One region of the Echinicola vietnamensis DSM 17526 genome, then DNA from elsewhere that is predicted to be linked to it. Evidence: riboswitches for the same ligand, from Rfam matches in the RefSeq annotation. Region 1 holds a riboswitch; the other holds the start of a gene.
What was found. A riboswitch is a leader RNA that binds a small molecule or an ion and turns the genes downstream of it on or off. The one in region 1 is predicted to bind cobalamin.
Positions count from the first base shown of each region.

Region 2: linked by a shared signal. The riboswitch ahead of ECHVI_RS18260 (TonB-dependent receptor plug domain-containing protein) and the one ahead of metE (5-methyltetrahydropteroyltriglutamate--homocysteine S-methyltransferase) in region 1 are both predicted to bind cobalamin.

Region 1 covers NC_019904.1:3,032,888-3,048,525, reverse strand. Annotated here, with positions in the region: gene ECHVI_RS12525 (DinB family protein) at 1-384, shown strand, start outside; gene ECHVI_RS12520 (acyl-CoA thioesterase) at 485-1,003, shown strand; gene ECHVI_RS12515 (hypothetical protein) at 1,114-2,316, opposite strand; gene ECHVI_RS12510 (long-chain-fatty-acid--CoA ligase) at 2,738-4,417, shown strand; gene bioB (biotin synthase BioB) at 4,470-5,447, opposite strand; gene ECHVI_RS12500 (DinB family protein) at 5,585-6,130, opposite strand; gene ECHVI_RS12495 (exonuclease domain-containing protein) at 6,319-7,692, shown strand; gene ECHVI_RS12490 (hypothetical protein) at 8,320-9,117, shown strand; gene ECHVI_RS12485 (alkaline phosphatase PhoX) at 9,333-10,742, shown strand; gene ECHVI_RS12480 (acyl-CoA thioesterase) at 10,802-11,194, opposite strand; gene ECHVI_RS12475 (PAS domain-containing protein) at 11,191-11,583, opposite strand; gene metE (5-methyltetrahydropteroyltriglutamate--homocysteine S-methyltransferase) at 11,732-14,059, opposite strand; cobalamin riboswitch at 14,265-14,460, opposite strand; gene ECHVI_RS23675 (hypothetical protein) at 14,465-14,623, shown strand; gene ECHVI_RS12465 (aldo/keto reductase) at 14,677-15,633, shown strand.
Region 2 covers NC_019904.1:4,476,786-4,492,423, reverse strand. Annotated here, with positions in the region: gene ECHVI_RS18320 (GntP family permease) at 1-1,261, shown strand, start outside; gene ECHVI_RS18315 (SMP-30/gluconolactonase/LRE family protein) at 1,266-2,300, shown strand; gene ECHVI_RS18310 (hypothetical protein) at 2,495-3,169, opposite strand; gene ECHVI_RS18305 (GntR family transcriptional regulator) at 3,245-3,649, opposite strand; gene ECHVI_RS18300 (hypothetical protein) at 3,652-4,515, opposite strand; gene ECHVI_RS18295 (ABC transporter ATP-binding protein) at 4,520-5,356, opposite strand; gene cobC (alpha-ribazole phosphatase family protein) at 5,569-6,111, opposite strand; gene ECHVI_RS18285 (adenosylcobinamide-GDP ribazoletransferase) at 6,096-6,902, opposite strand; gene cobT (nicotinate-nucleotide--dimethylbenzimidazole phosphoribosyltransferase) at 6,929-7,978, opposite strand; gene ECHVI_RS18275 (Dph6-related ATP pyrophosphatase) at 7,978-8,709, opposite strand; gene ECHVI_RS18270 (bifunctional adenosylcobinamide kinase/adenosylcobinamide-phosphate guanylyltransferase) at 8,862-9,371, opposite strand; gene ECHVI_RS24115 (DUF5522 domain-containing protein) at 9,368-9,520, opposite strand; gene ECHVI_RS18260 (TonB-dependent receptor plug domain-containing protein) at 9,882-11,789, opposite strand; cobalamin riboswitch at 11,973-12,169, opposite strand; gene ECHVI_RS18255 (hybrid sensor histidine kinase/response regulator transcription factor) at 12,348-15,638, shown strand, end outside.

The sequences.
Region 1 (15,638 bases):
GGCATGTCCGATGAAGCTGCTTCCAAAAGTTATGAAGATGGTAAATGGAGCTTAAAAGAAGTCATCGGCCACATCAATGACACCGAAAAGGTCATGCTCTTCCGGGCACTGTCCATTGCCAGGAAGGACAAACAGCCATTGCCGGGCATGGATCAGGAAGCATATGTGAAAGCTGCCAAGTTCAACGACCGTCCACTTGCCGAGCTGTTGGAGGAATTTGAACTGACACGTTATGTCATCCGCAGTTTTTTCCGGTCCCTTCCCGAGGATGCTTACACCTACACGGGTACGGCAAACGATTACACCATGAGCGTCCGTTCTTTTCTGTACATCATTCCAGGACATTTCAAGCATCATATGCAGATTTTGCGTGAACGCTATTAGGTCATAGAAGCGCCTAACTACCCCCTAATTGATCCACTGAAGAGGCTGCAACGCGTCAGCCCCGCTAATCATTTCAATTTTAAAACCCTATTCACCAATTATGTTTGAGTATAACCCAGATAAGCATTACCCCAAGGAAACAGAAAGCCGGTCCTTGATCCGTTTTCAGGATTGTGATCCATTAAGGCACCTGAACAATGCCAAATATTTCGACTATTATTTCAATGCCCGTGAGGATCAGGTACCCAAACTTTACGGCATCGAAATGTTCGATATGATCAAAAAATACCAAGCAGCTTGGGTCGTCTACAACCACAACATCTCCTATGTAAGACCCGCCATGGTAGGTGAATGGGTCCGGATAATGAGCCGCATATTATGGCATGATGAAAACACGGTGGTAGTTGAGTATTTCATGACCGATGACAGCAAAAGGGAATTGAAAAATGTCCTTTGGACTACGTTAAAGTATGTGGGACTCGAAGATGGAAAAATCCGAACCCACCAAGGTGCCATTGCTGATTTCCTCAAAGCTACCTCTGATAATTTTGACATCCGTCAACACGCCATTACGGAACGAGTGAAACTGCTCAAACATCGCCTACAAGCGGAAGACTAAAAAAAGCCAAGGACGGGGAATTCCCCGTCCTTGGCTTTTAGTGATATTCTCATGTGGAAAAAAGTGTCAATCACCCTCGTTCTTGCAATGATCACACCTTAGAGCCTCCATCAATCCACTTTATACATTTTATTGGCCGCATTGATATACTCCAAGGGATTAAAGGCTGTATCAAAGGCACTTTTTAGACTGTTGAGCTTCGTCTCTAAATCACTCATTCTAGGCCCGATGTGCTTTGCCTCTTTATACTTGTCGATCAGGCCGTTGTACTTACTGATATTTTCACTGATCCGGAAGGTAATTCCCCCAAAACGGATTTTCAGGGATTGGATTTCGGCCATTTCATTGTAAAAAGTGTTTTTCCAGTTTTTGGCATTGACTTCCCGCTCCGTTCTTACGCGGTTGGCAATGATATTTGTAAGTTCGTTTAGGTATTCGTACCGCTGATTGGCGTCATTTTCGTTGCTGTACCTGCGTTCAAATTCTTTCTTATCAATGCCCAGGATTTTGAGGTTTTTGTCCAAATTCTGTGCATATAATTCCTTTAGTTCCTCTAATTCGGTATCAATTGCCTCCCACTCTGTTTCGATCAGGTTTTTATCATTGGTGTATTGGCCCAATTCCGCCACCAACTCAAACATTTGCTGGCTTTGCTCTTTGAGCTTTTTGTCCCTTTTCCCCAGATTGTCGATATAATTGGACATGCCCATGAACAGCGCTTGACTGAAGGTGCCAAATATCGGTGTGCCCGCGGACAGGTCTCCTGTGAGGCTGACCAGGTTGGACACTACAGAAAGGGATGGGTTATCCTTTTTGTTTTCCTCCACATAGGCTTGAAAACCTTTGTACCAATTATTAAACCCGGGATACTGTGTAGGATTGCCGATGGCGTTTAAGGTCTGGAAAAAATCTCTGGCGGCACTAAAAAGGATAAGGGGCCGCAGTTCCCGCTCCATGGACACCAAATTAATGATGGCAGACTGGTAATTTCCTTGATAAATGTTCAGTTCTGCATCCTTTTCAGCCTGCTGAAAATCCTCGATCAGCTTGACCCGCTCGATGAGCTTTTCGATCTTTTGGGCTTCACTGCTGGTCTGGCTCAAGGATTTATCGAGCATCTGTATTCGCTCATCCAGGTCGGTAAGCTTGGTCCCCAGCTGATCATCCATGGAGTCGGTTTTCACCTGGATGCTTTTTAAAAGGCTTTGTTTTAATGATTGCTCCAAAGAAACCTTTATGCTGTCTGTCTGACCAAAGGCCTGGATCCCGCTAAGCAGGATCATAATTGTCAATAGGTAAATATTACGTCTCATAAATAGCTATTTTCATCCCGTCGCACCAATTTTGTGCCATACTTGAAATGATAATGGTGATTTGCCTAAATAATTTTTTCTCAAAAATAATACTAAAGATGAAATGCTTGATAAAATTTTATTGGTCACAGCAAAATAACGCCAAATCGTTATAGCCTTATGATATCCAGCCGGCCTCCTCAAGCCCTATGTTATCCAGTTGGCTTAACCTCCACGTTTTGGTTTCCGTATCCTTTTAATAAAAGAATATTTAGTTCACCTTTTCATTGTCCCAGAAAAAGGGAAATGATATTTTTACTAGGGAGTTTTCGCCAAATCAGTCTTGACGAGTAAAGGCCCTTTTAAATCACACCGAAATGAACTATATTATTCTTGCATATCAATTGCATACAAAACGCGCTAAAACCCAAAATAGATAACAATGAAAGATTTTCCTTGGTTTAAGTTTTATCCTAAATCAGTTCCTCAAGAAGTAGATGTAGAAGCCTACTCCAGTGTGGTGGGACTATTTGAAGAAAGCGTGCAGAAATATGGAGAAGCCGTCGCGTATGAATGCATGGGCAAAAAAATCAGTTTCCATGAAGTCGACCGGCTATCCAAGGACTTTGCATCCTACCTTCAAAACGAACTCAAACTCAAAAAGGGAGATCGAATTGCGATCCAGATGCCCAATTTGCTGCAATACCCCGTAGCCATGTTTGGTGCGTTGCGGGCGGGCTTGATAGTGGTAAACACCAATCCGCTGTATACGCCTCATGAAATGGAGCATCAATTTAAGGACGCGGATATTTCAGCAGTTGTCATCGTCGCCAACTTTGCCAGCAACTTGGAAGAAATACTGCCCAGACTAGACGTAAAGCACATTATCCTCACCGAAATCGGCGACATGCTGGGAGGACTCAAGGGAGGCATTGTAAACTTGGTGGTCAAATACATCAAAAAGATGGTCCCCGCTTATAATTTGCCGAATGCCGTTAAATTTAACGATGCTCTTGACATCGGCAGTCACCTTGACCTACAACCGGTGACACTTGACTTAAACGATACGGCTTACCTGCAGTACACCGGCGGCACAACAGGTGTCTCCAAAGGAGCTGCGCTTACCCATGGAAACATCATTGCCAACATGCAGCAAATTTCAGCTTGGATGAGGCCCAAGCTGAAAGAAGGAGAGGAACTGGTCATCACTGCCCTCCCCATGTACCATATTTTTGCCTTGACGGTAAACTGCCTGGCCATGCTGAAGATCGGTGCTCACAACCTCCTGATCACCAACCCCCGGGACATGAAAGCGTTTTGTAAAGACCTTCGCAAACATAAATTCAGTGTCATCACAGGGGTAAACACCCTGTTTAACGGTCTCTTAAACCAAGAATCATTCAGAAACCTGGATTTTAGTTACCTGAAAATCTCTGTTGGCGGTGGGATGGCTGTCCAAAAATATGTGGCTGAAAAATGGAACGCGGTCACGGGAACCCCTTTGGCCGAAGGCTATGGGCTCACCGAAACCTCCCCCGTGGCTTGCTGCAATCCCATCGATGGCACTGAGCGGATCGGCACCATCGGTCTGCCCCTGCCCAATACCGAAGTGAAAATCATCGATGATGAAGGAAACGAACTGCCCAATGGGGAAAAAGGCGAACTGTGTATCAAAGGACCTCAAGTCATGAAAGGCTACTGGAACAAGCCTAAAGAAACCAATGACGTGATGCTCGGAGAATGGCTCAAGACGGGAGATATTGGCATCATCACCAACGATGGATTTATCAAAATCGTCGACCGCAAAAAAGAAATGATTTTGGTATCCGGGTTCAACGTGTACCCTAATGAGGTGGAAGACGCTATCGCCACCCATGATAAGGTCATGGAAGTGGGGGTTATCGGCATGCCGGACGAACATTCCACCGAAAAAGTCATTGCCTATGTGGTGGCCAATGATCCTTCAGTCACCGCTTCAGAAATCATCAAACACTGTAGGGAAAGCCTTACCAATTACAAAGTCCCCAGAGAGGTTTACTTTGTGGATGAACTGCCCAAATCAAATGTGGGCAAGATTTTGAGAAGGATCATTAAGGAAGATCACATAAAAAAATCAGCATAAATAGAGAGGGTTGTCTCTGGAATCAGCTGATTCCAGAGACAACCCTTTTCTTTTAAACACCTACTTCCTGATCCTTAAAGGCCTTTCTAGGCTTAAGGTCTAGGGTTTGGAAGAGTTTTTTATCCATGTCTTCTTCCGGATTTGGCGTGGTCAACAACTTATCGCCAGCAAAAATGGAATTTGCCCCGGCCATGAAGCACAAGGCCTGCTCTTCGGTATTCATTCTTACCCGTCCAGCAGACAGCCTCACCATTGACTTTGGCATGATAATCCTTGCGGTGGCGATCATTCTGACCATTTCCCAAACCGACACACGCTCCTGCTTTTCCAGTGGCGTTCCTTCCACCGGAACCAATGCATTTACAGGAACAGATTCAGGATGTGAGGGCAAAGTCGCCAGGGTGTGCAGCATCCCCACACGATCATCCAAGTTTTCACCAAGACCAATGATCCCGCCTGAGCAAACTGAGATATCTGCCTTACGGACATTGTCCAATGTATCTAACCTGTCATCGTAATTTCTCGTGGTGATGATCTCATTATAATGATCTTCACTGGTGTCAAGGTTATGGTTATAAGCATATAGCCCGGCATCTTTCAGCTTTTTGGCCTGCTCTTCCGAGAGCATGCCTAACGTGCAGCATACTTCCATTCCCATATTGTTCACCCCTTTCACCATATCCAGCACCTTGTCAAAATCCCTGTTGTCACGCACTTCGCGCCAAGCCGCTCCCATACAGAAACGGGTACTGCCCGCTGCCTTGGCATCAGTTGCCTTATTGATCACTTCCTCCACATCAAGGAGTTTATGTACTTTCACATCGGTATGATACCGGGCAGCCTGCGGGCAATAAGCACAGTCCTCGGGACACCCCCCTGTTTTTACGGAAAGCAGCGTACATACTTGTACTTCCTGAGGATCATGAAATTCCCGGTGTACAGTTGCCGCCTTATACATGAGTTCCATGATAGGGCTATCAAAGATCTCTTTAATTTCTTCTCTTGTCCAGTTGTTTCTAATTTCAGTCATCAAATTATGATTTGATTGAAAACTAAATAATCGTTAAAATTATAATAATTAAACAAGGATACCGTACATTTCCAAAGTTTAAAAGTGGTCAGTAACGCTACACCACTGATGAACAGACGGTTTCCTTCTACCAGCTGTTATTTCAATACCCGCTTGGCTTGCGCCAAATGCCGTTTTTCATGGGTGGTAATGATATCCATGGCCATCTCCAAAGGATAGGCGATCAAGCGATTGGCCGGTGAATGGATCACCTGCCCTTTTTCCAGCGCTGGCTTCAGCCGTACAATCCAGTCTGAAAACTCTTGTTGATGGGCTTCAAATGCCTCAAGCAACTTCTCCTGCTCCTTTTCCTCATACTTCTCCGGCTTCCAAACAGGAATGGTATTGATTTTCTTGGGGTTTTCAGGATCAACGGATTTCAAGATCATATTGCCAATGGCCTTGGTCAAAAAACCGAAATTCCCGATAAACGGCTTCTGGTAACTTCCCTCCTCCACTTGCTTAAAAATCGGGAAATAGCTGCTATTGATCACCATAAGGTGCTGGATATTTTCTGCAATGCTCCACGTACCTGCTTGAGGTTTTTGGTACAGCGCTTCCCGATCAAGGTGCTCAAAGGCACGCTTAAAGTCAGCGGTGGTCGTGGCGAGGCTGCTTTGCCAGTGCTCTATTTTTTCTATCATCTTGGAATAAGTGACCTTGAAACCTTTCGGCCCGGGCCCAGTTAATATTTTGGGACATTTTAAGTCAAAATTCGCTATAATGATTGACAATTCATTAAAATTGAACCGTAAATTTAATTTGTCGGTTATTGCCGTGGGCAAGCACATCTCACCTTTAAAGAAACCATTCAATCCCAGAGGGCCTGAACATGATATATGCCATTGTAGATATTGAGACGACAGGAGGTTATGGAAAAAGGCACCGCATTACCGAAGTGGCGGCTGTGGCCCACAACGGCAGCCAAATCCTGGATTCCTTTCAAACCTTGATCAACCCAGACTGTGAAATCCCCGGTTTCATTACAGGACTGACCGGCATCGATCAATCCATGGTGGAAGGAGCGCCTTACTTCGAAGATATCGCAGATGAGCTCTACGCCTTTCTGGAAGACAAAATATTCGTAGCGCACAATGTGAACTTCGACTATCAGTTTATCCGATCGGAATTTGAACGGATCGGAAAATCTTTTGACCGTCCGAAGCTTTGCACGGTCAGGTTGAGCAGAAAAATCTTTCCGGGCCTGAGATCCTATAGCCTTGGCCGCATATGTGAGCATAAAAACATTGAAATTAAATCTCGTCACCGCGCCTTTGGTGATGCGGAGGCCACTGCTGAACTGTTTACCAAACTGTTACTTGCAGACCAAGAGGGCATAGTGGAGCAATTACTCAAAAGAAACTCGGGAGAAGCATTTTTACCGCCCAATATTACCAAGGAACAATTTTTATCCCTGCCCGAAAGTATTGGGGTCTACTACTTTCATGACGCCAATGGAAAAGTAATTTACGTCGGCAAAGCCCTCAATATCCGTCATCGCTTCAAGGGGCATTTTTCGGGAGCAGGAAAAGGCAAGCAAGGCATGAAGTCAGCCATTTATGATGTCAGTTTCCAATTGACCGGCAGCGAATTCCTTGCCCTGCTGGTGGAAGCACTGGAGATCAAGCAACACTGGCCAAAATACAACCGCGCCCAAAAAGCAAAAAATGCGCCTTGGGGAATTTACAGGTACCAAGATGGTCAAGGCTTCGAGCGCTTCCAAGTAGCCAAGATCAACCGCTTCACCAAACCTCTTTTGGCCTTTCATTCGCATCATGAAGCTTGGTCATACCTGCTGGAAAAGATCGAAAAGCATCAGCTATGCGCTAAACTTTGCGGAGTTCAAAAATCAGCTTCTGCCTGCTTTGACCATCAGGCCGGGGCATGCCTAGGGGCTTGCTGTGGAGAAGAGGAACCCTCCTCGTATAATACACGGGTAGAAGATTGGTTACAGGAAATCCAACGTGAAAAAAGCCGCCTGCTGATTCGTGAAAAAGGCCGTCACCCAAACGAACAAGCCGCCATCTATTTTGAGGATGGCGTCCTAAAGGCCTATGGCTTTATCGATAGCGAAGCTGAATTCGATACGGATGAAGCAGTAATCGACCAACTGGAAATGGTAAAACCCGTCGGCGACACGTCCTCTATCCTCGCCCAATACCTAAGCAAAAACCTTATGAAAAAAGTAGTGGTGCTTCCCTCATGACTTTTTATTTGGTAAAGCATTAGTGAACACTTCCGCGAAAGATAATCAAAAGAAGCACCAACACGCCCAAAACCATAGTGCCTTCGTGTCTTCATGGCAATAAATAATTGGTGATTAGGGGCATTACAAATACCATGTTCAACAATCCGCGTTACAAATGCGGATTAGTTACATACCAATTCCTCAAAAAACTTTGGGCCTTCGTGTCTTCGTGGCAATAATTAAATGGTGATATAGAGGCATTAAAAATGCCATGTTCAGCAATCCACATTACAAATGCGGATTAGTCAACATTTGATCTGACACCAATTCCCGCTAAAACCTTTTTCAGCCGCAGGGAGAAGTGAAGTGCCTGTAGCGACATCAACCCAACACCCAAACCGGGTTTTGCAAGCAAAATAATAGGCGAAAGCTCTTATCACATTAAACTGTTTTTGAAAGGTTTGTTTTAAATAACGTAATAAAACCGAATAAATTTTGATATATCAGAATATTTTCAACACCAAACACTTTATTATAAAATTTTAACACAAAAAAAACCATTTTTTTTCTCAAACACCAAATAAATGATTATCTTAATAGTAAGAGATTAAAGAAATTGTTCTGAGAACCCAAAATACCTACGATATGAAAAAGTTGTTTTATTTCGTCCTAATTTTCACCTTCATGTACCGCAGCGCAGCAGCGCAGGAAAGCCACCAATACCTAGTCATAGAATTCATCAAGGTGTCTTCAAACCAAATGGTTGACTACTCAGAGAACAAGGATTTTTTGGAAAAAATCTATGAACAGGCCGTCAAACAAGGTGATATCCAAGGCTGGGACCTTTGGTCACTACAGTCTGGGCCGGATCAAGGCGGATTCCAGTACGTCACCATTACCTATTACAATGATCCCGTAAAAATGATGAACGGCATGACGGATGATAACTTCCTCAATTATGCCGAAAGGGCCTATGATGGAAAAATGAAAGAATCGGAAATTGCCGAGGCAGTGGACAAGACCAAAAAGAACCGAGACTTGGCCATGAGGGCCTATATGACCGTAGTGGCTCAAACGGAAGACAATTTCCAGATGGATCCGGGAGTATTGGCGTCATTTGACCTGATGAAAGCCACAGAAGGACAGTTCAATGAATACGAACATGTGGAAGAGGACCTTTACCAGCCCTTCCATCAGAAGAAAGTAGAAGCCAACATGATGGGTAGTTGGAAATTTCTCCGCACAGCCGTTCCCATGGGCAGTGAAGCGGAATACACCCACATGACCCTCAATTTCTATGACAACTACATGCAATTCTTCAACTCCATGGAATATGAAGACATGGAAGCTACTGAGGAGCAGTTGGTGGCCATGGAAGAAGGGCTCAGTTCGAGGGACCAAAAATGGGTATACATGGCGACCTTGATCAAAGCCATTCGCTAGTGCAGCTCTCGTACAAAATGACAACCTGGCTTCAAAAGCCAGGTTTTTTTTATGGCCTAAAATCCCGCGGGCAAGTATTACCTATAGTCAAAATCAGAAGGATAGCTATGGACACCTTCACTTTCAAACATCATTGAAAAAGGTAACCTTATGACAATATCTGCTTAACACCACAGTCAAATGATAGCCGTAGATTAAAAGTTTAAAACAATTATATGAGACAATTATCAAAAACAACCAGAAGGAGTTTTCTAAAAAAATCCGGCATTGCCACAGTAGGTTTTATGGGCTTGTACCAATTTGTCCAACCCAATGCCTTTGCCGGCGCTGCCCATGCAAAAGCAGGCTATGGAGCCCTCTTGCCTGATCCAGCAGGAATTCTCAACCTGCCCAAGGGATTTTCATACAAGGTCATTTCAAAAATAGGTCAAAAGATGAGCGATGGGCTGCTCACCCCTGGTAACCCTGACGGCATGGGGACATTTAAAGGCGAAAACAGCAGGGTACTGATCGTGAGAAACCATGAAATCAGTCCCGACGATTTGGAAAAAGGAGCCTTTGGAAAGGACAATGAACTCTTTAAAAACATATCGGCAGATTTGCTTTACGAAACAGGCAAGGGCCAATTGCCCGGATTAGGCGGAACCACCACCTTGGTCTATAATCCCAAAACCCAAGAGGTGGAAGATGAATTCCTAAGCCTTGCCGGAACAGTCCGTAACTGTGCAGGCGGCATCACCCCATGGAACAGTTGGTTGACCTGTGAAGAATCCACCGTTACCCCAGGATCATACGATGGGCGCTTGGACTTGAACCACGGCTATGTATTTGAAGTCAATGCCGCTGCCGACAAAAAGCTCAACAAAGCCATCCCCATCAAAGAAATGGGACGGTTTAACCACGAAGCAGTGGCTGTGGATCCCAAAACAAGCATCGTTTACCTGACAGAAGACAGAGGCGATGGCCTCTTTTACCGCTTTATCCCAAACGAACCGGGGAAACTTTACAATGGGGGGAAACTTCAAGCCTTGGCCATTACAGGTGAAAACAGCCGTGACACCAGAAACTGGAGTGACCTAGAAGTTCCTAAATTTCAAAAAAACCATCCCTACAAGGTGACGTGGATTGACCTTGAAGATATCGACGCACCTGACGATGACCTGCGACACCGGGGATTTGAGCAGGGAGCGGCCTGTTTTGCCAGAGGAGAAGGCATATGGTTTGGAGATGGGGAATTGTTCTTTGCCTGTACCAATGGAGGAGAAATCTCAGCAGGACAAGTATTCCGCTACACGCCCGGGGCCCATGAAGGCAAAGCCGACGAAAGTGCCGCACCAGGCACCTTAGAACTCTTTGCAGAGCCCAATGATAAGGAAATCCTCAAAAGCTGCGATAACGTAGCCATCGCCCCTTGGGGAGACTTATTACTCTGTGAGGATGATAAGCACCCCTTTGTGGTGGGGATCACCCCAAAGGGAGAATACTATAAACTTGCCGAAAATGTAGGCTTCAGAACAGAATTTGCCGGTGGGGTATTTTCTCCAGACGGCAGCACCTACTTTGTCAATATCCAAGGAGCAGGCCTTACCCTGGCCATCACAGGTCCTTGGGGGCAAAGAGCTTAATTTGCCTCAAGCAATTATTCTCCTTAAAAGGTCATTTCCAGTTGGGGAATGACCTTTTCTTAATCCTTCATAATAGCAGTTGGCCTTTTTTGATCGTCAATGGCGACAAGGGTAAAGGTGCCGCTGATGGCCTTTTCCCTCCCCTCTTCATACATTTTTTCGATGAATATATCCACCTGCACCTTAAGGCTGGTATTGCCAATATGTGCTATATGCGCTACTAACTCAACAATGGTTCCTGCGGGAATGGGAACGGTAAAATCGATTTTATCACTGCTTACGGTTACCATGCGCTGACGACTAAACCTGGTGGCTGCAATAAAAGCCACTTCGTCCATCATGTGCATGGCTGTACCACCAAAAAGTGTATCATAATGGTTTACCGTATTGGGGAATACGGCTTTAAAAACCCTTGTCTCAGCGTTCTTAATTTTCTCTTCAAGTTTGTTCATGCTTCTTTTTCAAGTGCCAAAATATGTGTGGTATTTCCTTTCTTATCCTGCAAAGGAAACACATGAATGGCACATAAATAGGTAGTTTGGTCTTTTTTATAATTGAGAAGCGTAGATTTAAAGGGTTTTTCCTCCTTCAACTTTTCCTTGAATCGTACCAGTGCCATGGACGAGGTCAAAGGTCCCTGTAAAAATACAGGCTTCTTGCCAATGGCCTCATGAGGAGTGTACCCAGTCATCTTTTTAAACCCAGCATTCACCCATAGGATTCGTTTACGAGCATCAGTCAATACGATGGTCTCATAAGCATGGGACTTCAGGTCGGGAAATGACCGCCACCCAAACCTCTTTTTAAAATAGGTGAGCACCTGATGGTCTCTAAATTCCATTTCAGCGCTTTTCCCAATTAAAAAACTACTGGCAAAAACATCCCAACACCTCAAAGGAGCACGAAATGGAAAAGGCTGCTTTTTGCTATGATTCATAATACGATAAATTCATCCGGACAGTCATAAAACTGCCCGGATGGATAATTGTTTAAGACACTGTAACATTTGAAGTAATTGCTGCTCTAAGCTTTCTGGCAGCCTCTACCATACGCCCAAGGGCTTCTTTGGTCTCCTCCCATCCGCGGGTCTTCAGTCCACAGTCTGGGTTTACCCACAATTGCCGATACGGCACCACTGCCTGGGCCTTTTGCATCAGTGTCACCATTTCTTCAGAGGCGGGTACTCTAGGTGAATGGATATCATACACGCCCGGACCAATGTCATTGGGATAGTTAAACTGCGCAAATGCATCCAGCAATTCCATTTGTGAACGAGAGCACTCAATGGTAATGACATCTGCATCCATGGCTGCTATATGCTCAATGATATCGTTAAACTCAGAATAACACATGTGCGTGTGAATCTGAGTGGAATCTTCCACTGCTGAAGCGGAAATCCTGAAACATTCCACCGCCCATTGCAAGTAATCATTCCATTCGGCATGGCGCAAAGGTAGCCCTTCCCGCAAAGCCGGCTCATCAATTTGGATGATTTGGATGCCCGATTTTTCCAAATCCTTTACCTCTTCACGGATGGCCAAGGCGATTTGTTGACAGGTAGCTTTCCGGGATTGGTCATTCCTTACAAAAGACCACTGTAAGATAGTAACCGGCCCTGTCAGCATTCCTTTTACTGGCTTATCCGTGAGGGATTGGGCAAATGTGGTCCAAAACAGCGTCATCGGTTTTGGCCGTGACACATCTCCATAAATGATGGGAGGCTTCACGCAGCGTGATCCATAGCTTTGCACCCAGCCATACTGGGTAAAGGCAAAGCCTTCCAGCTTTTCACCAAAATACTCCACCATGTCATTTCGCTCAAACTCACCATGCACCAGCACATCCAAGCCCACCTCTTCTTGCCAGCGAATGGCTTCCTGAGTGGCCGCTTTGATATTGTCGACGTATTGATTTTCAGTCAATACCTCTTTTTTCAGTTGAGAACGCCATTGCCGTACTTCCTTCGTCTGCGGGAAAGAGCCAATGGTGGTGGTAGGAAAATCAGGCAGGTAAAGCTTTTCTGCCTGTATGGTCTTGCGACTTGCAAAGGCACTTTTTCGTTGGCTGTGGTTGGGAGTAAGCCCTTCAACAGCTTTCCGAACTGCCGGTTTATGAATACGTTCTGACGTACGCTTCTTGGCGATTGAGGCTTGGTTTTCTTCCAGCAGCGCCTTGGACTTAGCAGATCCAGCATCCTCCACAATCACCTTGAGGGCTGTAATTTCAGTTGTTTTTTGACGGGCAAAAGCCAACCAATCCTTCAATTCTGCACTTAACGTATGCTCGTTTGATTCCTCCTCCAGATCACATGGACTATGAAGGAGCGAACAGCTCGGCCCGATCAATAGCCGCTCATCTTGCTTAGCAGCCCGAGCTTTATTTATTAATTCCAATGAAGCCTGATAGTCATTTTTCCAAATATTCCTTCCGTCCACCAGACCGAGTGACAAACTCATGTTTGCAGGTACTTTTTCCAATACAGCTTCCAACTGCTCCGGATTCCTGACCAAATCTACATGGAGTCCACAAATTGGTAATCCTGCAGCCAACGTCAAATTATCATCCAAGGCTCCAAAATAGGTAGTCAAGAGCGTTTTAATTCCTGGAACGGCTTTTTTGATTTCTTGATAAGCCCATCTTACAGCAGCTTTTTCCTCATCCTTCAGGTCCATGACCAAAAACGGCTCATCCAGCTGCACCCAATCGGCGTGCAATGATTCTAACTTTTTCAAAAGGTCAATATATACCGGTAGCAAGGCCTTTAACAGGTCTATTCGGTGAAATCCCGCCTCCTTTTCTTTGCCCAAAAGCAAAAAGGAAACCGGTCCCAGTAGCACAGGTTTTGTGTGGATTCCCAGACGCTTGGCCTCTTTAAACTCATCGAGCACTTTAGTGGAAAAAAGTTTGAACTGTTGGTCTTTGGTAAACTCCGGCACAATGTAATGGTAATTGGTATCAAACCATTTGGTCATTTCCATTGCGATGATGTCCAGCCCATCCTTTTGGTAGCCCCTGGCCATGGCAAAGTAGAGGTCCAGCTCCGGCTTTTTGAGTTCGGTAAGGATCTCATGATAACGGCCAGGAATGGCACCGACCGTAAAAGCCATATCCAACACCTGGTCATAAAACGAGAAGTCATTGGAAGGAATAAGGTCCAATCCAGCCTGCTGCTGCAGTTTCCAGTTGGTTTCCCGGATCTCAGCGGCTGCTTTTTGAAGGTCATTTAGCGGGATTTTCCCAGCCCAGTAAGCCTCACAGGCTTTTTTTAGTTGTCTTTTGCTACCAATTCGCGGGTAGCCAAGATTTTGCGTTAGCATAGTTTAAAACTTTTAACGTGATAAATAAATCGTCAAAAGCCCTTCGCCACACTTCACAATGCTTTCGAAATGATAAGGGTAAGAAATAACTGAAAAATAAACATACTTTTCCCTTGGGCATAGTAATCCCAGAGAAGAAAGGAAAAGCGTGAATACCTGACAGTAGCTTCAAATCGCGAAAGCATTGTCACCCCTGTCCATATGGATGAACAGGTCAATACAGGCAGGTCTCCTGGCTCATGACATTCTTGCCGTCCTTCCCATCCTGAAAACAATCAGAACAGTGGACAACCAAGGGCAAGAACTTTTAGGTCACTCACAGTTGCGCGACAGCCCGTGATTTTCACACGGTTCCCTATTATCCCCGACCGTAGTCGGCGACCTATATTGGTTTTAGAAGTAAATATGAAAAGAACTTTGGCTGCAAATATAGGAATAAGAATTGAATTTGGTGCAGAAATAATTTTTGCAGAACCTCCCTCCGTGCTTATCTCCAGACAAAATCGCTATTATCAGTTTTTTATCGAGCCATTTATCGTCTTTGAACAATTTGATACGGCTTAGTTTTGATCTCTGTTTTTTGTAGATTAGAAATGTAATTGTAAAATTGTTTATTGATGAATTCTACTCAAATTGGACTGGGAATGGCCGCACTTGGCCGACCTGAATACATCAACATCAACCCTACTGACCAGCGGGACAAATCAGAAGAAGCATTTTACCGGGAAACGCTGAGGGTATTGGACGAAGCTTACCGGCTAGGGGTCAGGTATTTTGACACTGCCGCCTCTTATGGAAAGGGTGAAACTTTTCTCCTAAAATGGCACCAAAAGAGGCAGCACCCAGATGTAATTTTCGGATCCAAATGGGGTTATACTTATACAGCCAATTGGGAATTGGGTTATGACGGTAAGCATGAGGTAAAGGAACACAGCTTGGAAAAGCTGGAAGAACAGTGGAGCTATTCACAAAAATTATGTCCCGCACTTGGAGTTTACCATATCCATTCTGCTACTTTGGCATCAGGTGTCCTAGAGAACAGTAAGGTTCTGGAAAAACTAGCTGCAATCAAGCGTACCACAGGAGTACAGATCGGCCTCAGTTCCAGCGGCCCAGCACAGCAAGAAGTCTTGGAGAAGGCCATGGACATTGCGATAGACGACACTCCTTTATTCGATACATTCCAAGTAACGTTTAATGTCTTGGAACAAGCCACTTGCGCTCTCCTCAAGTACGCCCAAAAGAATGGCGTAAAGGTTTTGATCAAGGAAGCCATGGCCAATGGCAGGATCTTCCCCAATGACCATTACCCTCATTACAAGCCAACATACAGCTATCTCTCAAGCTTGGCGGATAAATATCAGGTGGGCATAGATGCCATAGCTCTTCGCTTTTGCATGGATAAGATTGGCCCAGCATATGTTTTAAGTGGCGCCAGCAGCATTCCCCAACTCACAGCCAACCTGAAAGCATCCACCTTCAAACTTACCACTACTGAACTGGACAAACTCTCCGCATTGAGTGTAGACAGCACTGGTTACTGGGACGAGCGCTCCCTCCTGAAATGGAACTAGAATTG
Region 2 (15,638 bases), 1.4 Mb from region 1:
TAAGGTACATCCTTTTTTTATGCTTCTCTTGGCGGCTTTGACCTATGGCTTGGCCGCGGGGATGTCCGGCCAACAAATGATAGCGGCGATCAATATAGGCTTTGGGGAAATTCTAGGTAAAATCGGCTTGATCATTCTCTTTGGGGTGACGATCGGTACGATCTTGGAAAAATCAGGGGGAGCTTTGGTGATGGCCAACCGGATCCTTTCACTTATCGGCAAAAAATCCATTCACCTGGCCATGATGGTGACAGGATACGTGCTGTCCATACCGGTTTTTGCGGACAGTGCTTTGATGATGATGAATCCATTGAACAAAATGCTTTCCAAAAAAGCAGGGGTGTCTTTTGCGGGGACCACGGCCGCTTTGGCCATGGGCTTGACCGCTTCCCATGTAATGGTACCGCCTACTCCCGGGCCAATTGCGGCGGCGGGTATTTTGGAAGCTAATTTGGGAGATGTGATCGTTTGGGGGCTTTTGATCAGTTGTGTGGCGTTGGTTCCATGCTATGGGTATGCCAAAAAGGTAGCTGATAAGCTCATCGTGCCTGTGTCTGTGGAGGTGGTGGCATCACCGGCCGCGCAACCTCCTTTATGGAAGTCCCTTTTGGCCATTTTAATTCCCCTGCTGTTGATTTTGATCAAGTCAGTATTGGAATACCCCACTATAAATCCCGGAGACAGTATTTTGGTACAGGTCCTGTTGTTTTTGGGAACGCCTGTCATGGCGTTATTGGTGGGGGTGATCCTGTCTTTGATGTTGCCCAAAAAACTGGATGAAGCAGTGTTTTCATCATCAGGTTGGATAGGGGAATCCTTAAAGGTGGCGGCGCCGATTATTTTGATCACCGGTGCCGGAGGAATTTTCGGAAAGATGCTGCAGGAATCCGGTTTGGCGGAAGCTGTCACGGCAGGCTTTGAGGGGGCCAAATGGGGACTGTTTGTCCCGTTTCTCTTGGCCGCCTGCTTGAAGACCACCCAAGGGAGCAGCACGGTGGCCTTGGTGACCACTGCTTCTATTTGCGCTCCTTTGATGCCTTTTCTCGGACTTGATGAGGGCTTTATGCGGACGATGACGGTACTGGCCATCGGTGCAGGTTCCTCTGTGGCTTCCCATGTAAATGACAGTTTTTTCTGGGTGCTAACGCAATTGACCGGCATGAATGTGAAGCAGGGATACCAAGTGCAGACTGCAGGAACTTTTGTGTTTGGCTGTAGTGCGATGATCGTGATTTATGTGATTACCAAAATTTTAGCTTAGCAATATGAATTTGAAACCAATGCTTATAGGGTGGCTGTTGGTCACGGCTTTCGGCTGTTCCGACCAGCAAAAAACTTCCCAAGTCTCCAAACATGCGATTCCTACCTCCTCGGAGAAGCCATTTTCCATCGAAATCCTGGATGATCAAGCCTTGAAGGTGATTTCCCGGGATGCTACTATCGAGCGGATGGCATCGGGGTTTGATTGGGTGGAAGGTCCCTTGTGGATAGGAAAAGGTGATTACCTATTATTTTCCGATATTCCCCGAAACAAAGTGTACAAGATGACTTCCGAAGGAGATACGAGTACATATCTGAACCGCTCCGGCTATTCGGGTGAGGGTGCGTATAGCCGGGAGCCCGGCTCCAATGCACTTCTGTTGGATAAGGATAATCAGTTAGTACTGATGCAGCATGGAAATCGAAAAGTAGCCAAAATGAAGGGAGGCCTTGATGCTCCAGCGCCTGATTTTACCAGCTTGGTTCATGATTATCAGGGCAAGAGGTTGAACAGTCCCAATGATGGCATTTTCGATAAACAGGGCAATCTGTATTTTACTGATCCTCCCTATGGCTTACCGCCACGATTTGCCGGGAAGGAATTGTCTTTTCAAGGGATCTATTGCCTAAAAACGAATGGGACGTTGGTGTTGCTGGATTCATTGTCCAGGCCAAATGGAATCGCGTTATCACCGGATGAGAAGCACTTGTTCGTTGCCAATTCGGATGAAAAAAATGCGGCATGGTTTCAATATCCTCTTGAAGCACCGGGCGAAGTGGATACGCGTTCGCTATTTTACGATGCCACCGAGGAGGTGCTTCCAGGGGGGCGAAATGGCCTTCCTGATGGGATGAAAGTGCACCCAAAAGGGTATTTGTTTGCTACGGGACCCGATGGCATTTGGATATTTGACCTGAAAGGCAAGGTGCTGGGAAAGATCCACACAGGACAGTTGACGTCCAACTGTACGTTTACCGATGATTATAAGCATCTATATGTGACGGCCCATAGAGACATTTTGCGTGTTGATTTGAAGTGATTCCCTCGTTATATATCATCATCCCCCTCGTTACAAACGAGGGGGATGATGAGCAGGAATCGCCCAACCTTCCAACTTTCAAACCTTTCAATCCTCCTCGTTACAAACGAGCAGGATTGGGTGGATTGGGTAGACACAAGTCCGCATTTTATATGCGGACTTTCTGATGATGGCTAAATGAATTTTAAATGTGATTAGTTAAATGTGATTTTTGATGTTTCATCCTTCTTGATTTCGGAAAAATCAGGAAGTCCCTTAACGGTCAGTTCACTGTTGTTTTGAAGGTTGATGTTGGTTAGGTTCTTGATATTATTTCCGTTAATTGAAGCGTTTTCCAAATGTAGGTCAAGGTGATCGATATGAGCCAGTTCATTTTTCGATTGGTTAAGGCCACGAATATTGAGATAGTTGACATGGCTGTTGTTATAGGCTAATTTAAAATAGCACCCCAAATTATCGACAAATAGGGAATCATAATTTCCAGAAATGGTCATGAAATTTGCCTCCCTTATAACGACGTTTTTGATATCGTTTGAATTGACTTTAATCACGGTATTGTCTCGCCAATCATCTTGCGATGAATGAATATAGCAGGTGTCATTGGAGAACGTGATGTCGTAGTTTCCTTTAGGCTTAATTCCTCGGCTCGTTACGGTTATGTGGTTTTCGGAGCTTTTATGTAGCTCTATCCTGGAATGGGCAGCGAGGCTCAGTGTGGAGATGGGCCGGTCTATGGCTACTTCTTTGAGTATTTCAGGAGCTTTTTTACTTATTTCATTTGACTTGTTATTGGCGATGACAATGCAGGTGGTCTGTACTGCCAAAGCCAACATCACAAAGCCGAAAAGGATTTTATTACTTGTTTTCATATGTGTATAATTGCTTTTTAATGGTCATATCGCCTGTCCCGAGCTTGATTCGGGATAATCTCGCATGGTCGATTTTCATTCCCCAGTGTGACGTTTTCCGTCATGCTCGATTTTATGATTGTTTTCATCTATAATTTTCAAAAGTGGTTTTAGGTCCATCGCGGAAAGTCCAAGGACTTTTACTCGGTGGATCAGTTGGGGAAGTTCATGCGCTAGAAAATCCGCCTTTTGCCGTTTATGGATTTTTTGCGGGGCATTGTCTGCCACGAAGAAGCCAATGCCACGTTTGTTGTCCAAGATTCCTTGGTCCTGCAGAATGCTGTAAGTGCGCATGACCGTGTTACGGTTGACTTCCATTTCTTCTGCCAGTTCGCGGACGGAAGGGACCCTTTCCCCGGGGGGGAATTTTTCCCGCAGGATCTGGTCGCAGAGCCAGTCTGCGATCTGAAGGAAGATATTTCTGGATTCGTTGAATTCCATGATTATACTTGTTTTTCTTTTAGACGGAAGTAACAGCTAAACCAACAGGCCAAACAGCCAACTCCTCCGATTATTGTTGCAGAAAGTGCGATTAAAGGAACCTCTTCCTTGAAAAACACGGGGTAAGAACCTTTAAAATCAATACTCCAAAAATTTACCTGATCAGGTACGATAATGAAGGATACCGTACTTGCATAGACATTTATGAGAAATATCAAGAACAATATGGAGAGCGGTCCAAAGAATACATTCCATTTTTTAAAAATACTACCTCCGAGAAACAGTAAAGAAGCACCCAATACTCCCAAACAGATTAAAACGATCAATTCAAAAGTACCTCGAAGACTATCTCCAAAAAGTTCAGAAAAGCTGAATTTCTCAATTTCTGGAAGTTTGTCCATAGGTAGATTATTAGAAATCAGGAATGATTCGTAGCTGTTTAGGTATATATCGGCTGTAACATTGGCGGTTAGTTGAAAGGCCAAAGGGTAAATGATTAAGAATAGAAAAACCCGGATCACCCATTGCACCATATATTTCTCAAAAATGGATGCAGGTAGTGTGAGATAACTTGTCACAGAGCCACTATTTCTCAACCAAGGAAAACTTTTTCCCACGATAAATACTCCGAACACAATATATCCCAAAATTAATAAAGGAATATAATTCTTGCTTTTCCAATCGGGACTTGAATACAAAGGATAATCAGGTTTTGGAAAATCAGGAAAGACGGACCAAAAAAACAGGCCCATGATTAGCATGGCAACTGGAATTGTGGTGATATAATAAATGCGATTATTGTTAAAATCGTAGGTAAGCAGTTGTACAAACCTGCTCAAACTGAAGAATTCATTTTCTTTTTTCATGAGATTAGACGTTTACAGGGTTAGTAGTGTGGAGGCTGTCATTGATGACAGCGTTAAAGAGCAATTCCAAAGAAATTTGGGAGGGCTGCTGGGGGGATGTTAGTTGAGCCACGTAATGGTAGCCTCCCATGCTTTTTTCCACGTAAATGCTGTTTTCGTCTGCCTGTGGCCCAAAACCAAAATACCACTGGTCACTGATATGGAGTATTTCCTCATCGAAGATTACCTTTCCATGGTTGACAATGACTGCCCGGTCAATGAGGTTTTCGACATCCTTCACTTGATGCGTGCTGATGATGACCGTCTGATCCTCCTCGATATTGGCAGTAACTATCTTTCGGAAGAGACTTTTGGAAGGGATGTCCAAGCCATTGGTAGGCTCATCCAGCAGCAGAAGCTTGCAGCCCGAAGAAATGGCAAAAGCAATCAAGAATTTCTTCCTTTGGCCAAAGGACATGTTCCCGAGCTTCTGATCATAGGGCAAGTCAAAATCCCTTTGCAACTGGTTCATCTTTTCTCTGTCGAAGCGGGGATAAAAAGGTGCTAGTGAGCCTATGTACCGCTGCATGGTGTTTTTTTCTGGTAGAAAATTCTCCTCAGGTAGTAAAATCAACTCTTGCAAGAAAAGGGGAGAGCGACCAAAGGGGCGATATCCATTGATCTGGATGTCACCGGATGTAGGTTGCAGCAATCCTGCTAAAAGCCTCATCAAGGTGGATTTCCCGGCACCGTTTTTCCCAAGGAGTCCAATGACCTGACCAGGCTGGACTTTCCAGTCCATTTGATCGAAAAGTGGAGCCTGCTTACGATAAGCAAAACTCATTTGGTTTAACAAAATCATGGTTTACTGTTTTAGTGTCATAGTGTATTATGACAGTAAAGAAATGATTTTATTTTTTGAATACCAAGTAGTTGGGAGAGAAAGTTGTAAGGGGAATGGGAAATCTTTGTTTATGTAGGGGCATTACACATGCCCTGTTCAACCCCCCTCGTTACAAACGAGCAGGAATCACCCAACCTTCAAACCTTCAAACCTTCCAACCTTCCAAACCTTCAAACCTTCCAATCCTCCAATTTTAAAACCTCCCCATACTCCACTTTCAGTGAAAAGGAGTCTTTAAGGGCGATATCATTAAAATGGGCATGGATGGCGCGGATGGGGCCGGCATGGGTGATGATGGTGACATTTTTGAGCTGTTGTTTGCGCAGCGCGACGATGAAATCCACACAGCGATCATACAGCTGTTGGTAGCTTTCTCCGCCAGTGCAGGGGATGCGGACAAAATCTTCCATCCAAGGGGTGATTTCAGCAGAGGGAATCTCCTCCCAAGCTTTCATCTCCCATTGGCCAAAGTCCAATTCCATCAAGCGTGGATCCGCCGTGATGGCATGGTGAGGGAACAATGCCTCCGCTAAACGGGAACAGCGAAGGAGGGGACTGGTGAAAATAGCCATGGGAGAGGGGGCATCGACGAGCTGCGCTTTGATGGTGCTCACTTCTTCCAAGAAGCTGTCAGCCGGTAACAGGTCCGTCTGGCCATAGCAAATCCCTTTGGGAATGGCTGGCCTGGTATGGCGAATCAAGCGAATTTCCATATGATGAGCAGACTCAAATAGAAAATAACCTCGGTCACTTGCTGTACAGCTCCCAAGCAATCGCCCGTATAACCGCCAATCCATTTATTGAACCATCGGCCCATCCACCATTTGGCTATAAAACAGGGGATAATGGCCAGGAATACCGCATAATGCTGAAAAAGTGCCATGGGCAAAAAGCCGAAAACAGATGCAACGAACAGGTCCAATGTGGGGAAGTCCCCCTTGGCAATGGGTTTGGACTTACTGCCAATTGTATCGTTTAACTTAGCATATTGGTGGGTTTTGAAAAACGTCAACGCTACAAAGCGGCTGACGGAATGTCCTGAGACGAAGCAGGCAAGAATACGTTGCTGAAACTCGAAGGAATAACTGCTTTCTTGAATGTTTTTGACCAATTCCAATATGGCCAAAAATTTTATCGCGAGGATTAACATAAGCCCTATCGCTCCGAAAGTGCCCAGCCTGCTGTCCTTCATGATGGCCAAGATCTTCTCCTTGGTCCATCCGCCACCAAAACCATCCATGGTGTCAGCAAAACCGTCTTCATGAAATGCACCGGTCAAAATAATACTTACCGCAATGGACAAAAATAGGACAATGGTGATGGGTAATAGTGGATATAATAGTAACAATATCAGCGCCGAACTGCCCCCGATAATCCAGCCGATTAAAGGAAAGTACTTTCTGGAGATTCGAAGGTATTCTTCAGAATGGTCAACCCACGAGGGACACGGTATCCGCGTATAAAACATCAAAGCTGTAAAAAAGGCCTGTAATTCTCTCCTCATAATTTATAAAGATAAAAATCTTTAGGTTATTGGTTCTCTTTGCTTACCCCCGCGCTGTCAAAACTGGCCATTTCATTTAGAAAGGCACATGCCGATGCCACGATAGGGTAGGCCAAGGCTGCTCCAGATCCTTCGCCAAGTCTCATGCCCAGTTGGAGCAATGGTATGGCTTTGAAATGATCTAGCATGGCGGCGTGCCCCTTTTCATCAGAGCAATGGGTAAATATGCAGTAAGACAGGACATGGGCATCGATGGCTTCAGCAATCAGCAAAGCCGCCGATGTAATGAAGCCGTCCACCAAAATGATCATTCCTCTGCTGGCAGCCTGCAACATGGCCCCACAAAGCTGGGCAATTTCAAAGCCACCAAAGGTACTTAAAATTTGAATTGGATTTTTCTTATCGATTCGATTATGTTGATGAATAACTTTGTCCAGCGTTTGAAGTTTCGTTTTTTGTAGGGAGTTGTTAGCACCAGTGCCCTTCCCGACACAATCTTCCAGTGGCAGCCCCATTATCGTATGCATGATCAATGCCGCAGAAGAGGTGTTGCTAATGCCCATTTCCCCGAAGCCAATCACGTTGCAGTTGCGCTGATACACCTGGTCCACCAGCTCGGCTCCTTTTTGCATGGCCTGTTGGCATTGCGCTAGGGTCATGGCAGGACCGTTCAGGTAATTGGCCGTGCCTTTGGCTATTTTGGCATGGATCAAATGGGGTTGATCACCAAAATCGTGGTTGACCCCAGCATCGATGACTTCTAGCGCCAACTGGTGTTGCCTGGCAAAAACATTGATGGCAGCACCTCCCTCTAGGAAGTTCATGACCATTTGGTAGGTAACTTCTTGGGGATAGGGGTTGACCAGGTTTTCCTTGGCGATCCCGTGATCCCCAGCAAATACCAGGATATGGGGATTGTTTAGCGATGGACTGAGCGATTGCTGGATCAAGCCAATGCGAAGCGCAAGACTTTCCAAGTCCCCAAGCGCTCCGATGGGCTTGGTCTTAAGGTCGATTTTTTGCTTCAACGACCCTTCGAGTGATCGGTTTAGTTCAGGAATGCAAAATGTCATCATTATTGGTCCAGTTTTAGGTCCTGAAAGTGAAAACCCACGGCTTTAGGCTGTTCTTGGGTATCGGAATAACAGCTGTCTTTTTGGTCTTTCGGAGCCTCGTAACGGCGCAAGACTTTTTCGCCAAAGGTAAAGGGAATGGCTGAAGTGAAAATGGGACCATCAAACACAAACGTATGAAACTCTCCGTTTTCTCCGCACGGATCGATGGCCGAAGGCAGGTCTTTGATAAAATCCAAGTCAATGACCCTGCCCAAAAATTCCTCGGGAACTACCGTGTCTTTGATACAGACGACTACCGTTTTAAACCCTAAATCCAAAAATTCCCGAATAAGCTCAGAGGTGTCTCTTTTCCATAGTGGAAAGCGTGCCTTAAGGCCTTTCTGAGCAAGTTTTTCTTCCCGGTATTGTTTGAGGTCCTCTAAGAAAATATCCCCAAAGATGCTTTCTGTAATGCCGGCCCGTTTGAAGGCGTCCATCTTTTCGCCCATAAGCAGGTTATAGGTGTCCATACTGGGCATCTCCGGGAGTAGCAGTTCATCCAAGGGAATCCCTATGGACTTGGCCTGTGCGTGAAGCAATTCCCTTCGTACGCCATGCATGGAAATCCGTTGGTGATGACCGTTGATGGTAGTCAAAAGGCTGTCTACAGTGATTGAATCATCTTTCAGCACATGATGCAGCGCCAATGCACTGTCTTTCCCGCCGCTCCAGTTGAATACACTTTTGATCATTTTCGTTAAGGGTATAAATTTGAGGATACTGTTTTTAGTGGTTTGACCATTTCCTGCTGGGTGTTTGCCTTGTTTGCTTTAGCGCCCAATACTCCTTTTCTACATACAATATACCATTTCCTTCGTAATCCAAACTTGATATTCCCAAGGAGTTATTTTAGGTTGAGGGGTAGGCCACTGACCATAAAAACCGCCTTATCCGCCCTTTGGGCAATGTATTGATTTATCCAGCCTTGTAGTTCGGTAAACTTTCGGCCCGTTTCCGTTTGGGCATGGAGTCCCATGCCGATTTCGTTCGAGATGACGATCAAGGTGCCCTGTTGGGCGGAGGCAAATAACTGGGCCAATTCTGCTTTGCAATCCTTCAGACAGCTGGTGATGTCACCTTTAGCATCGCCATACCAGTTGGTAAGCCAGAGGGTCACACAATCCATGACCACTACTTTTTGGGCCACATCTACCTGTCCAATGTGCTTTTCCACCTCCATGGTGGTCCAGCGTTCATCGCGATCCGCTTGGTGCCTGTCCACGCGTTGCTGGAAGTCTTGGTCCCAAATCCTGGAAGTGGCCAAATAAATGGGAGCCCTCGTAAGGCTTTCAGCCAATTGCTGGGCATAGCGGCTTTTTCCTGAGCGTTCACCGCCTGTGATGTAATGGATCATTTCTCTTTGAGTTTATGGTAAGGACAATTTTGACACCCATTGCCGCAGCATTTCCCTTGTCTGAGCAAGTACCAACCTGAAAATACGAAGAGCCCCTGATCATTGATGGTGTAATCAATTCCCTCGATCAAGGACGAGGGTTTTCCCATGGTTTGAATGGTTTTGATTTTTTGGGGCGTTAGTGCTGTCATCCAACTGGAAATCCGAGCTTTTATGGCGGACTTTAAGCAGCTTGGACAAAGGCAATCACCCTGTTCACCTATCGGCACAATAGGAGGAAAAGCACTGCACCAACATTCCGTTGTGCAGGCAAAAGCTTTTTGGCAATTTGGGCAGCGCTTTTCTTTGATCATTTTTCTTTCTTCGTAATAGATGGATCACCCTGACTTCACATGAGGCAGGCTTCTTTTGAGCTTTTCTGATTTCATCCTTTATGCGCAGGATGGAAACCGGCAGCACCCAGCCAGGCTGGGGCAGCGCCCCAATACCTGACTGAGTGCTGCTGCGGACTCAAAATTGATACCGCGCCCCAATGCTAAAGTTACGGCCTCTGGTGGTATAGCCATAGATGGCATTAAAATCTTCATCCAAAAGATTATTGACCCCGCCATAGACGTTCAATTTATCATTTAGCAATCTTTGCTGCACAAATAGATCCACCAATCCATAGCTGTCCAGGTCAAAGGCTCCACCTACACCATAATCATAGACGGTACGACTGCTGGTGTAATTGTATTTCAAGGAAACTTGGGTGTTTTCTGCTGGATTGGCATTGAAAGCCATGCCCCATTTGCTGCCAGGTACCCGATAGAAGGTTTCGGGTTTGTCTGTACTGACATGGGCAAAATTGGCCGTCATGCTAAAATATTGATTGACCAACCAAGAGAAATCCGCTTCAAAACCCTCTACTCTTCTTTGGTCAGTGGTGTTTTGGTATTCTCCGCCAATATATCCCCCGTTTTCATCAAATAGGGAAACAAATTCAATCGGGCTGGATTCGTCTCTGGTGAAATGCACCAAATTGAAGGTGAATTGATTGCCTATATAAAAGGAAATGCCTTGTTCATAATTTAGGGATTCCTCAGGATTCAGCAGGCTGTTTCCATAGTCCGGAGAATTGAGCTGATAGAGCGTAGGGGTGACATAGGAGGTCGCCACTGAAGCCAGTATTTTTGCCGAAACCGTTTCAGAAATGTCAAACAGATAGCTTGGGTTTACATTATAAATGAATTTGGCATCGTAGTTTGTATGGGTATTGACCCTGGCTCCGACGTGGATGTTAAAGCCACTTGGTGCATCATAAAAAAAGGAAGCATAAGGATCAACAAGGGTGAATTGGTTGTCCTCAAAGACGATCTCTCCCGGCTGCTCGTAAGAGAGCTGTTGGAGGTTTACGCCCCAAAGTCCTTTAAGGCCTTCCAGCAGTTGATGTTCTTGGGTGAGGTCCAGCTGTAGGTTTCTGCCCTCATATATGGAGGGGAAACTACTGATAAATTCCCTTTCACTGATGTTATACACCGACTTAAGCTTGATCGCTCCTTTGGAATAGGTATAGGTAGGCGTCAATCCAAAGCGGAGTTGATTGCTGGTTTGGAGGTTTTGGGCATCCAAGAAAGGGCCACCATCGTAGTCTGCTTTCATGGCGTCATAGCCGGATAGAAAACCAAGGCTGAACCGGTCTGAAAACTGATAGCCCATTTTGACCATCAAGTCTTTTCGGTCGATGCCATCTCTACCAAATTCCACATCCGGCACCGTGTCGGCTGCAGCAGAGAAACCTTGAGAGTGATATAAGCTTCCTGAAACCAGGTAGTTAAATCGGTCTGATTGGCCGTTGAGACTGAGGTTGCCGCGATAGGTGTTAAATGACCCTCCGCTGAAATCAGCAGAACCGCCAAACGTTTTGTTTTGATTGCCCGACTTCAATTTGATATTGATCACGGCAGCAGAAGCTCCTGTGCCATAAAGTGTACTGAGTCCCCCTCTGAGTACTTCAATGGATTCGACCTGATCCAGTGGAAGTAGCCTTAAATCATAGGTGGCGTCTGCCAAGGAGGGATCATTGATGGGCGTGCCGTCAATGAGGATGAGCGTGTTTTTGCTACTGGCTCCGCGTACAAAATAGCTGATGTTGGTGCCGGGAGCACTGAAATTCCCATCGATCTGGATACCGGGAACTTCATTTAATAAGTCGGTGATGGTTTTTCCGGCATTCCGCTCGATATCGGCTTGGTCGAGTTTGTAGATGGTCTTCCCGGATTTTTCTTCAGGAAGTTCGAATTTGGTACCGGTAACGACCACTTCGTCGAGGTTACGGGCTTCTTGAGCCTGTGCATTGGCATGCCAAAAGGTAACACCAGCAAGGAGAAGGGGGAGAAATCCCCGTTTTTTGTTGAACGTAAAGATGTGCTTGTTCATAGCGTGTTTAAAAGGATTAATAATTGGACACTATGAACTTTCTGGTAAAACTGTAAAAATGTCCCCAGCGCTAAGGACAATTTCATACTGAAATGGCCAAGACCTTTTCAGCAAGGAACCATTGGTGAAGGTCGCAAGGTGCTTGCACCACCCGTGGTTTCATAGCCTTTCACCCGAAAGCTCTGAATATTGCAGTAGTTGGCAGGTCTTCTGACTTGCTCCACACCTGGCGCCTTCCCACCCGCATTGGCGGACAGTGGCTTGGATACCAGTTGCTTTTGGGAGCTTACAGCTGCGGGTACAGTTCCGGATTTTCACCGGATTCCCTATTAAACCATTCACCAATAAGGCGAGTAGGTACCAAAAACTGCCGCAAAGATAGGGCTTTTTACGGAGAAGTTGCAAGGTAAGGTGATTTTCAACTGGGGTACCTTGATCGGATGATCCCGGTAAATGGATGAATTATAAATGATAGTGTCTTATCAGCTCTTGTCAAATTAGTTGATTTGACGTAAAGTTTACGCTATATTGGCAATACCCAATGACCCCAATAGCCAGATGAAGTGTTCTTTTACTCCTTTGCTGTACGTTTGTTTTCTATTGCTTGGCCTTTCTGATGCCTTTGCACAGAAGGGAGATTACCTATTTGGCACCTTTACGGTGGAAGACGGCCTTTCCAATAATAGTGTCACGGCCATATACCAAGACAAAGAAGGCTTTATCTGGATGGGGACGAACTCCGGGCTAAACCGTTATGATGGAAAGGAATTTCGGGTGTTTCGAAACCGCCCAAATGATACCACCTCACTCACAGAAAACAGTATCCGCAAAATCATGCCGGGGCCAGAAGGCCAGTTATGGCTGTTGAACCGGAACAATTTGGTGGAGGTATATGATGCCAAAACCGAAACATTTAGCACTTCGCTCGGCCCATATGTTGCGAAATACCACTTATTAAGTGATATAGTCAGTTTGGTGTATGAAGATCGGCAAGGCCGGTTTTGGTTTGGACACCCCAATCAAGGGATCAGTATTTATGACCCCACATCTGGCGAAACCATTTACCTTCAGCATGTGTCCGGGGACATTGAAAGCATCAGTTACCAGTATTTGTCGGCGGTGGATGAAACCAGTCAAGGTGAGGTATGGTTGGTTTATTCTAACGGCGCGGTGGACATTCTTGACGGAAAAACCCTTAAGGTCAACCGGCGGATCGAACTGTTTGCCCAAAAGAAGGTCAACTATACCGATGATTTTGAAATTTTCATTGATCAGGAAGATGATGCTTGGATTTATTTGTATGAAAATGGGGAAGGCCTTTTTTATTATGACAGCTATGTCGATCGGTTACATCATTTCGATACCGATTCCAAGAAGATTACCTTAAACAACAATCAAGTTCGGGGCATTGTAGAAAACAAAAGTGGGGAAATATGGATAGGTACGGATCATGGTGGAATCAATATCGTGGACAAAACCGACATGCGTGTCAGTTATCTGCAGCACGATGCTGAAAATCCCCACAGCTTGGCGCACAACAGTGTGTATGCCTTGATGAAAGACCGTTCCGGCATTATTTGGGTAGGTACTTTTAAAAATGGCATTAACCTGTACAATGAAAAACTGATTCGTTTTCCCCATGTAAAGCACTCGTTGACCGCTCAGCATTCCCTGCCCTACAATGACATCAACTGTTTTGTCGAGGATGAAAAAGGTAATTTTTACATAGGCACCAATGGCAGGGGACTGCTGTATTACGACCGGGAAAGGCAGCGATACACCTCGTTCAGGCATGAGGCAGGAAATGAAAATAGCCTGGCCGGAGATATCATTGTGGACCTGATGATGGACAGTCAGGGGGTGCTTTGGATAGGAACGTACCTGAACGGGCTCAGCAAGTATGATGGAAAGCAGTTTAAGAACTATTGGCCCAATGCCAATGATCCACGCAGTCTGGCTGGGGAGAGTGTTTGGGAGCTCTATGAGGACCAACAGGGGAATGTTTGGGCCGGGACCTTGCGGAATGGCTTGGATCTTTATGATCCTGAGACGGATGGTTTTATCCACTTCAAGGCCAATGAATCAACGATTCCTGTACACTGTGATTACATCTCTTCCCTTCAGGAGGACCTTGAGGGAAACCTATGGATAGGTGGTGGCAACGGAATCGATGTGATCAATTTTCAAACCGGTGCAGCAACGTTTTACCAGCAAGTTTTGGGCGACCAAAGCACCTTGGTGGGCAATAATATCATGGACATTTTCAGGGATAGCAAGGGAATCATGTGGGTGGCCACGACCCAAGGACTCAGCTATTTTGATGCGGAAAATGAGCGATTTTATAATTTTAATGCTACCGATGGACTTCCTTCGGATCATATCGTCAAGATCCTGGAAGATGATCAGTACCACCTCTGGCTCAGCACTACCAACGGGCTGAGCGAAGTTTCGGTGAATAGAAATCAACCTGACTCCCTGGTTCTTAGCTTTCGCAATTTTGGAGTGGGGGACGGCCTTCAGGGAAATTTTTTCAATGAAAATTCCGCCCTGAAAACTTCTCAAGGAGAATTGGTCTTTGGCGGAGCCAACGGCTATAATATTTTTTATCCTGAAAAAATGAAAGTAAACCAGGAAAGTCCAAAAATTGTCCTCACCGATTTTCAGTTGTTTAATAAAGCAGTAGATATAGGGGAAAAGGTTTCCGGTCGGGTGCTGCTAGAAAAAAACATCAATCAAACCGAAAAGCTGACCTTAAAGCATAATGAAAATGTATTTTCCATTGAATTCGCAGCCTTGAATTTTATCCACTCGGACAAAAACCGGTACCGCTATAAAATGGAAGGCTTTGACAACGACTGGGTGGAAGTGGAAGATGGTGTTACCAAAGCCACCTATACCAACCTGGACCCCGGAAACTATACCTTCAAGGTAAAGGCTGCCAATAACGATGGAATTTGGGCTGAAAAGGCACAGTTGCTGAACATTGAAGTGCTGGCACCGTTTTGGAAGACGCCTTTGGCCTTTTTGATCTATTTTATTTTGGTAGCCTTGGTGGTCATTGCCATCCAGCGGGAGATCATCGCCAGGGAAAAGGATCGGCTGCAGATCGCCCAGGACAAAGAGGAAGCCAAGCGGATGCAGGAGTTGGACAGGATGAAAACCAAATTTTTCACGAATGTGAGTCATGAATTCAGGACCCCCTTGACCCTGATTTTGGCTCCGGTGGAAAAGCTGCTGAAGTCCACCGATTCTCCGCAAACGCGCAGCCATTACCTGACCATCCAGCGGAATGCCAAGCGGCTGATGAACCTGATCAATCAATTGTTGGATATTCGCAAAATTGAAACGGAAGGCATTGATTTATCACCCGTGGAGGGAGATGTCATCGGTTTCTTGCGTGAGACCACGCGGTCGTTTGAGGACTTGTCCGAAAAGAAACACATTGCCTTGGATTTTCATACCAATAGAGCGCAGTTGTTTACGTATTTTGATGTGGATAAATTGGAAAAAATACTCTTTAACCTGCTTTCCAATGCCTTTAAATTCACCTATCGGGGTGGAGAGATCCATGTGGCGGCCCATTATGAGAAGCCACTGCCCGGAAAGGAAAAAGGAGTCCTGTCGATCAGTGTTCAGGATACGGGAGTGGGCATCGGAAAGGAAGACCAACAACGGATTTTTGAGCGCTATTTTGTAGGGGATGAAAACAGTGATAGCCTGAACCAAGGAAGTGGCATAGGCCTGTCCATTGTACAGGAGTTTGCGCGCCTGCACAGAGGGGAAGTGCTGTTAGAAAGTGAACTTGGGCGGGGGAGTACGTTTACGGTAAGGATTCCGGTGGAAGAAATC